One region of the Candidatus Pantoea rara genome, then DNA from elsewhere that is predicted to be linked to it. Evidence: predicted binding sites of a transcription regulator. Region 1 holds the regulator's gene; each other region holds the start of a gene.

Region 1 (2,203 bases):
CCTGATCAGGGTGAATCTGACAGCAACACGTACGTTCCACACGCAGGGAGCCGCCTGACACCGGGCTGGCTCAGATTTTGCCCGTGACTTTAACGGCCCCTCAGCCTGTTACAGCTCAATGACTTCATAGCTATGGGTAATCGTCACACCTTTACCCAGCATAATGGCCACCGAACAATATTTTTCAGCAGAAAGATCCACCGCGCGTGAGACCGCTTTATCCTGGAGCCCTTTACCACTCACGATAAAATGCAGGTTGATGTGCGTAAAGATTCGCGGCGCCTCTTCACGACGTTCTGAGGTCAGTTTTACTTCACAATCAGCCACATCGTTGCGGCCTTTTTGCAGAATTGAAACCACGTCAATCGCGCTGCATCCGCCGGCCGCCATCAGCACCATCTCCATTGGGCTGGGCGCTTTATCACCCGAATTTCCATCCATCAGTATCTGATGGCCGGATGAGGATTCTCCGAGGAATGTCAGCCCTTCTACCCATTTCACTCTTGCCTGCATGATTTTTGCTCCGGAATACGCTGTTTTCTCGCCAGAGTACGCTTTCGCCTGGTAAACAGCAATCCAGAGAAATCCGCCTATAGCTGAAGCGAGACAACAGAAGACAGTCGGCAAAAGCTGTGCTACAAACAGTGCTGAAAATATTTTTCGTCACCCGATGGCGAAGCCGGGAAGGATGATGCGCACTGCGCCTGATGCGGCCCGAATAATTTCCTGAAATGGAAACGCTTGAAGCTTTCACCGCCTGACAGGGAAAACTGCCCCCTGTATTTTGGGCACGATTACAACAGAGGATAATAGCGAATGGTTCTCGGCAAACCGCAAACAGACCCTACACTCGAATGGTTCCTGTCCCATTGCCATATTCACAAGTATCCATCCAAAAGTACGCTGATTCACCAAGGTGAAAAAGCAGAAACGCTTTACTACATCGTTAAAGGTTCCGTCGCGGTTCTGATTAAAGATGAAGAAGGCAAAGAGATGATTCTTTCCTACCTGAATCAGGGCGATTTTATTGGTGAGCTTGGCCTGTTCGAAGAAGGCCAGGAGCGCAGCGCCTGGGTGCGTGCGAAAAGTGCGTGCGAAGTGGCGGAGATTTCTTACAAGAAATTCCGTCAGCTGATCCAGGTTAACCCTGACATCCTGATGCGACTCTCATCGCAGATGGCGCGTCGCCTGCAGGTCACGTCTGAAAAAGTGGGTAACCTCGCTTTCCTCGACGTCACCGGACGCATTGCACAGACCCTGCTCAACCTGGCGAAGCAGCCAGATGCCATGACGCATCCCGACGGCATGCAAATCAAAATCACGCGTCAGGAAATTGGCCAGATTGTTGGTTGTTCACGTGAAACCGTGGGCCGTATTTTGAAGATGCTGGAAGATCAGAACCTGATCTCCGCACACGGCAAAACCATCGTCGTTTACGGCACCCGCTAATTCCTGTCACCCACGGCGTGATGGCAACATCACGCCGTTATTGTTTGTGTTGGGCCGATGTGGCGTCGAATTATTTACCATCCTGAAGTTAACTACGCCTTGCGGCAAACGCTGGTGCTCTGTCTGCCGGTGGCGCTGGGCTGGCTGGCTGGCGACCTGCAAAAAGGTCTCCTGTTCTCATTAGTGCCCGCCTGCTGCAACATCGCCGGTCTGGATACCCCGCATAAACGCTTCTTCAAACGCCTGATCGTTGGCGGCAGCCTGTTTGCCCTCGGCAGCTTTCTGATGCAGTGGCTTACCCTGCATGCTATTCCGCTGCCGCTGATCCTGTTTGCCATGCCCTTATTGCTCGGCGTTACCGGCGAGATCAGCCCGCTGCATGCTCGTCTGCTGCCCGGCACCCTGATTGCCGCCATCTTTACCCTGAGCCTGATTGGCCGCATGCCAATCTATGTTCCCCCGCTGCTCTATATCGGCGGCACGCTGTGGTACGGGCTGTTCAACTGGTTCTGGTTCTGGCTGTGGAAAGAGCAGCCGATGCGCGAGAGCCTGAGCCTAATCTACCGCGAGCTGGCTAACTACTGCGACGCCAAATATACCCTGCTGACGCAGCTGACCGACCCGGAAAAGGCACTGCCACCGCTGCTGGCCCGTCAGCAAAAAGTGGTCGATCTGATTAACACCTGTTATCAGCAGATGCATATGCTGTCGGCAAGTCGCGATCACAGCCATAAACGGCTGACGCGCGCCTTTC
Region 2 (2,203 bases), 810 kb from region 1:
GCCTGGTTCATGTCACCGTTCAGCGCTGCGCTGTTGTAGCCACTACGCTCCAGCGCTTCAGCCACTTCCAGTGTTGCGTTTTTAGTACGCACGAAGATGATGGCAGCATCAAAGTCTTCAGATTCCAGGAAGCGAACCAGGGCGTCAGTTTTACGACCATAAGCAGTCCAGTAGCTCTGGCTGATATCAGGACGTGTAGTCATGCTTGACTGGATACGCACTTCCTGCGGATCTTTCATGAAGCGTTTGGTGATACGACGAATTGCTTCCGGCATAGTTGCAGAGAACAGCGCAGTCTGATGACCGGCTGGAATCTGTGCCATGATGGTTTCAACGTCTTCGATGAAGCCCATACGCAGCATTTCATCAGCTTCATCCAGCACCAGGCCGCGCAGGTTAGACAGTTCTAACGTGCCGCGTTTCAGGTGGTCAAGCAGACGACCAGGCGTACCTACAACAACCTGAGGTCCCTGACGCAGTGCACGCAGCTGCACGTCATAACGCTGGCCGCCGTAGAGGGCAACCACGTTCAGGCCACGCATGTGTTTAGCGAATTCGGTAATTGCTTCAGCAACCTGTACCGCCAGTTCGCGGGTAGGTGCCAGCACCAGGATTTGAGGTGCTTTAACAGTTGGGTCAATGTTGTTTAACAGCGGCAGAGAGAAAGCCGCAGTTTTACCACTCCCGGTCTGCGCCATGCCTAACACGTCACGGCCCGCCAGCAGGTGAGGAATACACTCAGCCTGGATTGGGGATGGCTTTACGTAGCCCATGCCATTCAGTGATTCAAGGATGTCGGCGTTCAGGCCAAGGTCAGCAAAAGTGGTTTGGATATCAGTCATGTAGTACACGTGCCTCTTAGATTGCGGCGGCCAGTCTACATAACTCGTCGTGAAAACTTTCAGTCATTTTCATCAAAAAGTGTGAACCGGCTCAAATTAGAAGTTTTGACGAACAGAAAAGCCTTCATCCTTTAAGATGATGACTTAACAGGTTTTACAGGCAAATTAAGTTCGTCAGCTATTGCTGGTCAGATTCTGATAAATCGTCTTGTGCCTGGCCGAGTTGCGCCAGTTCCAACAATGCGTATCGGTGTTCAACAAAGTTATTGACGTTGTTGGCCACCGCCAGTTTGAACAACGCTTTCGCGTCGTCCTTCTCCCCCAGACTTAGGTAGTACTTACCTAAATAGAAGTTGGTTTCACTGAGATGTTCAGCGAGCGAGGTGTTATCCGTTGCGTCCGCCTTGAGACTTTCCATCAACGCTTTTTCGTTGATATCTCCAAGGTAGAACTCGACAATATTCCATCCCCATTGGTCTCTGACCGCTTTGTCGTGACGCTGTTGAAGCGCGACTTTTGCCTTGTCGACATCCATCTCACGTTCAACGAGATAGAGCCACAGACTGCGGAAAGGATCGTTAGGATCGTCTTGATAAAACGCCAGCAGATCATCTTGCGCTAACTTGTATCGACCGCCGTAATAGAGGGCGATACCACGGTTTAAATGCGCATAGTTGTAAGTTGGATCAAGCTCAAGTACAGAATCAAACGCTTCATAGGCGGCATCAAAGTTGCCCGCCTGCGTTAAATATATGCCTAAGTAGTTAAACACTTCGGGCATATCTGGTCTTATAGACAGCGCTTGCGAAAAATCGTTCCGCGCTAATGCCCGCAGACCTAAACTATCATACAACACTCCGCGCTCATATAACAGCTGTGCGCGTTCATCATCGGTGAGAGCGCGACTGGCAAGAATTTGTTCCATGCGCGCCAGTATCACTTCCTGCTGCAGTGTGGGCTGTAAAGGCACTGCAAGAACTTCGTTCTTACGCCAATTGGAGTTGCTGCATCCTGCCAGCGTCAAAGCTGTCGCAACAAAACACCAGCGCAGAAAAGGCTTCATTTCCCACTCCCGAATACAAACATTGGGATAACCATCCTGTCATCCGCCTGCTGTGCACAAGGATTCCCGCCCTCGCGATGATACAAACGCCCCTCTCCGCCAGGCAAAGAGGGGCAAATCAGCAACGTCTTACTCAGCTTCAGGCGTAATCACCGCGGCAGCTTCTTCAGTCTGCGGCTTAGATTCTGTCGCTTCTTTGATGCTCAGACGTACGCGGCCCTGGCGATCAACTTCCATCACCTTAACCGGCACTTCCTGACCCATCTGCAGATAGTCAGTCACTTTCTCAACGCGCTTA
Region 3 (2,203 bases), 1.1 Mb from region 1:
GGCCGTTAACCTCATCGACGCAGGTGGTGGTCACCGCGATCTTCTCCTGCTCGTTCAGCACAAAGAACTCGCCATTGGTACCCCCACAGAAGATGCCGTTACCGGCGTTGATCTGGCGTCTGACCTGCTCACGCTGTGTTACCGGATCAAAGGCACCTTCCCGATCAAAGGTGGTGACGATGGCGGTCAGTACGCCGTTTATTTTCTTATTCATAACACTCCTCATTACGCCTGGCAGGAAGGGAAAAGCGTCAGGTAGACGGCGCGCACATCGTCGGCGGTGACTGCCATCGGCACGTTGTTCATCAGACGCTGGACGTCGAGCGCGGCTTCCACTAATCCGGGCAGGTGATCCGGGCTGATGCCCAGTGCTTCCAGGCTGGCAGGCAGTTGCAGCCGCGCCACCAGCGCGGTGAAGTAGTCGACCAGCGCGTGTGATTTCTCTTCATCGCTTAAACGGATGTCGGCGTCGGGCAGCAGATCATAGGCCTGAGCGAATTTGCTCACTGCCCCCGGACGGATAAAGCGCATGCAGGGTGCCAGCAAAATGGCGTTGGCGACGCCGTGTGGCAGGTGATATCTGCCGCCGAGCGGATAAGAGAGGGCATGCACCAGATGTGTTCCTGCATGGGCAATCGATGCACCGCCATAATAAGAGGCCCAGAGCATCTCCAGCCGCGCCTGTAAATTTTCTGGCTCGCGCAGGGTGGTTTCGAGATTAGCGAACAGTTTCTTCATCCCAATCAGCGCATAGTTGTCGCTGACCGGGTTGGCGACATTGGCGGTAAAGCACTCAATCAGATGGCAGAGGGCGTCAATACCGGTTGAAGACGCGATATGTGCCGGCATGCTGGTGGTGAGCTCCGGCAACAGTGCCACCACATCGGGCAGCATCACCGGTGAAATAATACCGACTTTGGTCTCTTTCTCCGGGATCGCCAGGATCGCATTGGGCGTCGCTTCAGAACCCGTGCCTGCGGTGGTGGGGATCAGTATTGAACGGGTACGGCGCTGCGGCTTTTCGCCTGCCAGCAAGGCGTCCAGAGACGGCGCGGCGTCGATGCACAGCACTGAGAGCAGCTTCGCCACATCCAGCACGCTACCGCCGCCGATGCCAATCACCATGTCGACCTGGCCCTGGGAAAGCGCTGAGATAATCGCTGCTACGTCATGCTGGCTTGGTTCAGGTGGGACGCTGTTGACTACGCTGATACCTGGAATCTGATCCCGAAGTTGACCCATCAGCGCCTGCACTGCCGGAATCGCCTCAATATTCCGATCAGTGACCACGACTGCTGTTGATTTCCCTTTCAGCAGATAGCGCATGTCATTTAACGCCTGATAACCGCTAATCACCGTGCTGTTAATGTTCATTTCATACCCTTATTTCTGTCATGTCTGAGCAGATGATTAATCTTGCTCAGCACAATGCGAAGTCAGTCACTCTCTGTGGCTAATTTTATAAGGCATATCGATTTCGATTAATTTGAACTTGCTCACATATAATCAATCATGATTGAATATAATCAAATGCAGCGGCAGTCACCTGACAGGAGTGAGGATGGGCTCATCATTATGGAAAACCCCGGTGCTGGTCATCGCCGATGACTTTACCGGTGCCAACGATGCGGGGAGCGGCCTGGCACAGGCTGGCGCCCGCGTACATGTACTGTTTGGCACTGCGGTACCGCTACCAGACGACGCTGCGGATGTGCTGGTCATCAGCACCGACAGCCGGGCGGTCAGCGCCAGCCAGGCCACAGAGCGCGTCGCTCAGGTGGTGCAGCATTTCGCCGCACAGCTTCAGCAGGGCTGGCTGTTTAAAAAGATCGACTCCACGCTGCGCGGCAACGTCGGTGCTGAAACCAGTGCTGCGCTGCGTGCCAGCGGCAAAATGCTGGCGCTGGTTGCACCAGCGGTGCCACGACTGGGCCGCACCACACGCGAGGGTAAAGTGTGGGTCAATCAGCGTTTACTGACGGACACCGAATTTGCCAGCGATCCGAAAACCCCGATCCTCAGCGCCTGCATCCTCGATCAGATGCAGATCGACGGCACGGAGATCGATCTCGCGACGCTGCGCAGCGATCGACTTGATGCAGTGTTAGCGGCGGCGCATGGCATCGTGGTGGTGGATGCCGAGAATGAGGCCGATCTGGCGAGACTGATAACCGCGGCGGCGCAGCTGACAGAAAAGCCGCTG
Region 4 (2,203 bases), 670 kb from region 1:
TTCACGCCAGTGCTGCGTCAGCGCATCCCACTCCGGGGCTGACATGCGTTTGTTCGCGGGTATGTGATCCAGACTGTCGCTGACCGTGGCCAGCGGAATGCCGATGCGCTGTGCAATCTTGATAATCGCGACGCGACGCAGCACATCACGGCTGTACCGACGCTGATTTCCGCTGTTACGGGTGCTGGAGATCAGCCCTTTGGTCTCATAGAAGTGCAGCGCCGAGACCGCCACACCGCTGCGGCGTGCCACTTCGCCCGGTGTTAAAACCGGTTTTGGATAGTTGCGTTCTTTTTTCATCAGGCTCTTTACCTCAAGTTAACTTGAGGAATTATACTCGCTCTCCATCGAAACCCCTAAACTCCTATTACCACTGACTAAGCACCAGAAGGATGAGGCCATGATGCAAGAAGAGATCATTCATTCCCTGACGCACTGGATTGACCAGAACCTGGATAAGAGCCTGTCTATCGATGAAGTTGCGGCGAAATCAGGCTATTCGAAATGGCATCTGCAGCGTATGTTCCGTTCGGTAACGAAACAGACGCTGGGTGGCTATATTCGTGAACGCCGTCTGACGCTGGCAGCAGAAGCCCTGTCGCTGACACAGCGCCCGGTGTTTGATATTGCGATGCAGTATGGCTATGACTCGCAGCAGACCTTCTCACGGGTGTTTCGCCGTCAGTTTGCCCAGACGCCTACCGCATACCGCCACACCATGCGACGCCAGGCGATTCAACGCCCTCGCCTGCTGAGTTTTGGCTGTAACGATCCGATCAACAGCTTTACTCAACGCACCACCGGCGAATGCTGCCCGGTTCGTTAACTCTTTGTTGCGCCCGCCCCGGGCGCATCTGCCTGATTTTTCCGCCGTTCTTCTTCTGCTGCTTACCCTTCCTTCGTGTCACTGCCATACCCGTGTAAATTTTGTTCAAAATTTAAAATCGGGTGATATAATGTGACCCAAGTCACACTTTAAACCTGGTTTGACGGCAAAAAAGTCTTCCCTGACACACTTTTTTGTCGCCGGTGATGTCCGCAGATTGTCAGGATTACCTGTTGATATTGAGGTCCGGCCAATGGCTACGTTAACCACCAGTTTTCTTGTTATGCGTTGGGAATTGCTGAGCGCAGTCATGATGTTTTTTGCCAGCACCCTGAAAACTAAACTTCGTCAGGATAGCCGTCACGTGATGGCATTTATGTGTGGCGGGATTGGTTTAGGCATGACCTGCTGGTTTGTTACCGGGCTGATGGGCATTACCCTGAGCATGGAAAACGTGCATAACTTCGTGGAAATCTCGAAGCATGCCTTTATTGATGCGATGAGCCAGGCGCCTGCTGACTGGCCGATGCCCTGATTGATTCCCTGAATTTTGCGCATAAAAAACCCCGCTAAGCGGGGTTTTTTATATTGCTGTGTGTGCTTAAATTTTCTTCAACATGGCAGGGATATTAACATCCTGCACTGTAACGCCCGGGCTCTGCGTTCCGCGGCGATCCTGAATCCACATATCTCCCATCATCTGATTTAAACCACGATCTAATCCGGTAACCAGTCCTGCACCTGGGGTGAAGGTCAGTTCGCCAAAGTAGATCCGCTCGTCATGGATATACCAGTCCACACGCACATAGTCGAAATCGCTGGCCAGCTTCTTGCTCAGTTCGAGCGCATGTTCCAGTGAAGGCATAATCGGAGACACATCCAGACCGGTATCGCGAATCTTGTGATAAGCCTCATTGAGGTTATTCACGTAGAAGTTCATCGACAGCAGCGGCTGGCAGCGGTTGTAGATCACCTGCAGCACATATTCGAACTTGCCATCACGCTTGTTGAACATATGAAACTTGTAATCAATCGGCGCACTTTTGCCATCACCAATGTACTTCTCAACCAGGATACGTGGCTTGATGTACCGATAGTGAATCTCACGCGCTTCGTTGGCGAAGTCAGTCTTCAGCCAGCGATAGCAGTCATGAATGATCTGCTGCTTGCGCAGTGCGTCCGGCTCTTCCAGCAGAATCTCTACCATGTTGGAGGCGTGGTTCGGCTTAATCACCGTTCCCTTCCAGCAGGGTAAGCTATTCAGCGTTGTTGGATCAGTGGTTTCGTGTACCAGCGGAATCAGGTATTCATTACCGATTTTTTCAGCAATGAATTCGCGCACCGAGTACTTATCTGACAGACGACCATAGCTCTGGT

The links. Region 1 encodes CRP, which controls carbon source genes, mostly activating them, when cyclic AMP is high. Its sites were predicted from a motif close to ATGTGANNNNNNTCACAT; they were not measured.
Region 2: a site for CRP is predicted at 922-939, ahead of yrbN (protein YrbN). Genes of this name have one in related genera too.
Region 3: a site for CRP is predicted at 1,485-1,502, ahead of ACR8BF_RS15640 (iron-containing alcohol dehydrogenase). Genes of this name have one in related genera too.
Region 4: a site for CRP is predicted at 957-974, ahead of ACR8BF_RS17365 (YjcB family protein). Genes of this name have one in related genera too.

What each region holds. Positions count from the first base shown of each region.
Region 1 covers NZ_CP194942.1:420,030-422,232, reverse strand. Annotated here, with positions in the region: gene ACR8BF_RS01935 (OsmC family protein) at 109-513, opposite strand; gene crp (cAMP-activated global transcriptional regulator CRP) at 817-1,449, shown strand; gene ACR8BF_RS01925 (YccS/YhfK family putative transporter) at 1,507-2,203, shown strand, end outside.
Region 2 covers NZ_CP194942.1:3,535,899-3,538,101, forward strand. Annotated here, with positions in the region: gene ACR8BF_RS16710 (DEAD/DEAH family ATP-dependent RNA helicase) at 1-842, opposite strand, end outside; gene yrbN (protein YrbN) at 859-915, opposite strand; gene nlpI (lipoprotein NlpI) at 1,021-1,905, opposite strand; gene pnp (polyribonucleotide nucleotidyltransferase) at 2,035-2,203, opposite strand, start outside.
Region 3 covers NZ_CP194942.1:3,271,245-3,273,447, reverse strand. Annotated here, with positions in the region: gene ACR8BF_RS15645 (dihydrodipicolinate synthase family protein) at 1-214, opposite strand, end outside; gene ACR8BF_RS15640 (iron-containing alcohol dehydrogenase) at 226-1,374, opposite strand; gene dtnK (D-threonate kinase) at 1,562-2,203, shown strand, end outside.
Region 4 covers NZ_CP194942.1:3,674,492-3,676,694, forward strand. Annotated here, with positions in the region: gene soxR (redox-sensitive transcriptional activator SoxR) at 1-300, opposite strand, end outside; gene soxS (superoxide response transcriptional regulator SoxS) at 401-826, shown strand; gene ACR8BF_RS17365 (YjcB family protein) at 1,080-1,361, shown strand; gene ACR8BF_RS17370 (ATP-grasp fold amidoligase family protein) at 1,428-2,203, opposite strand, start outside.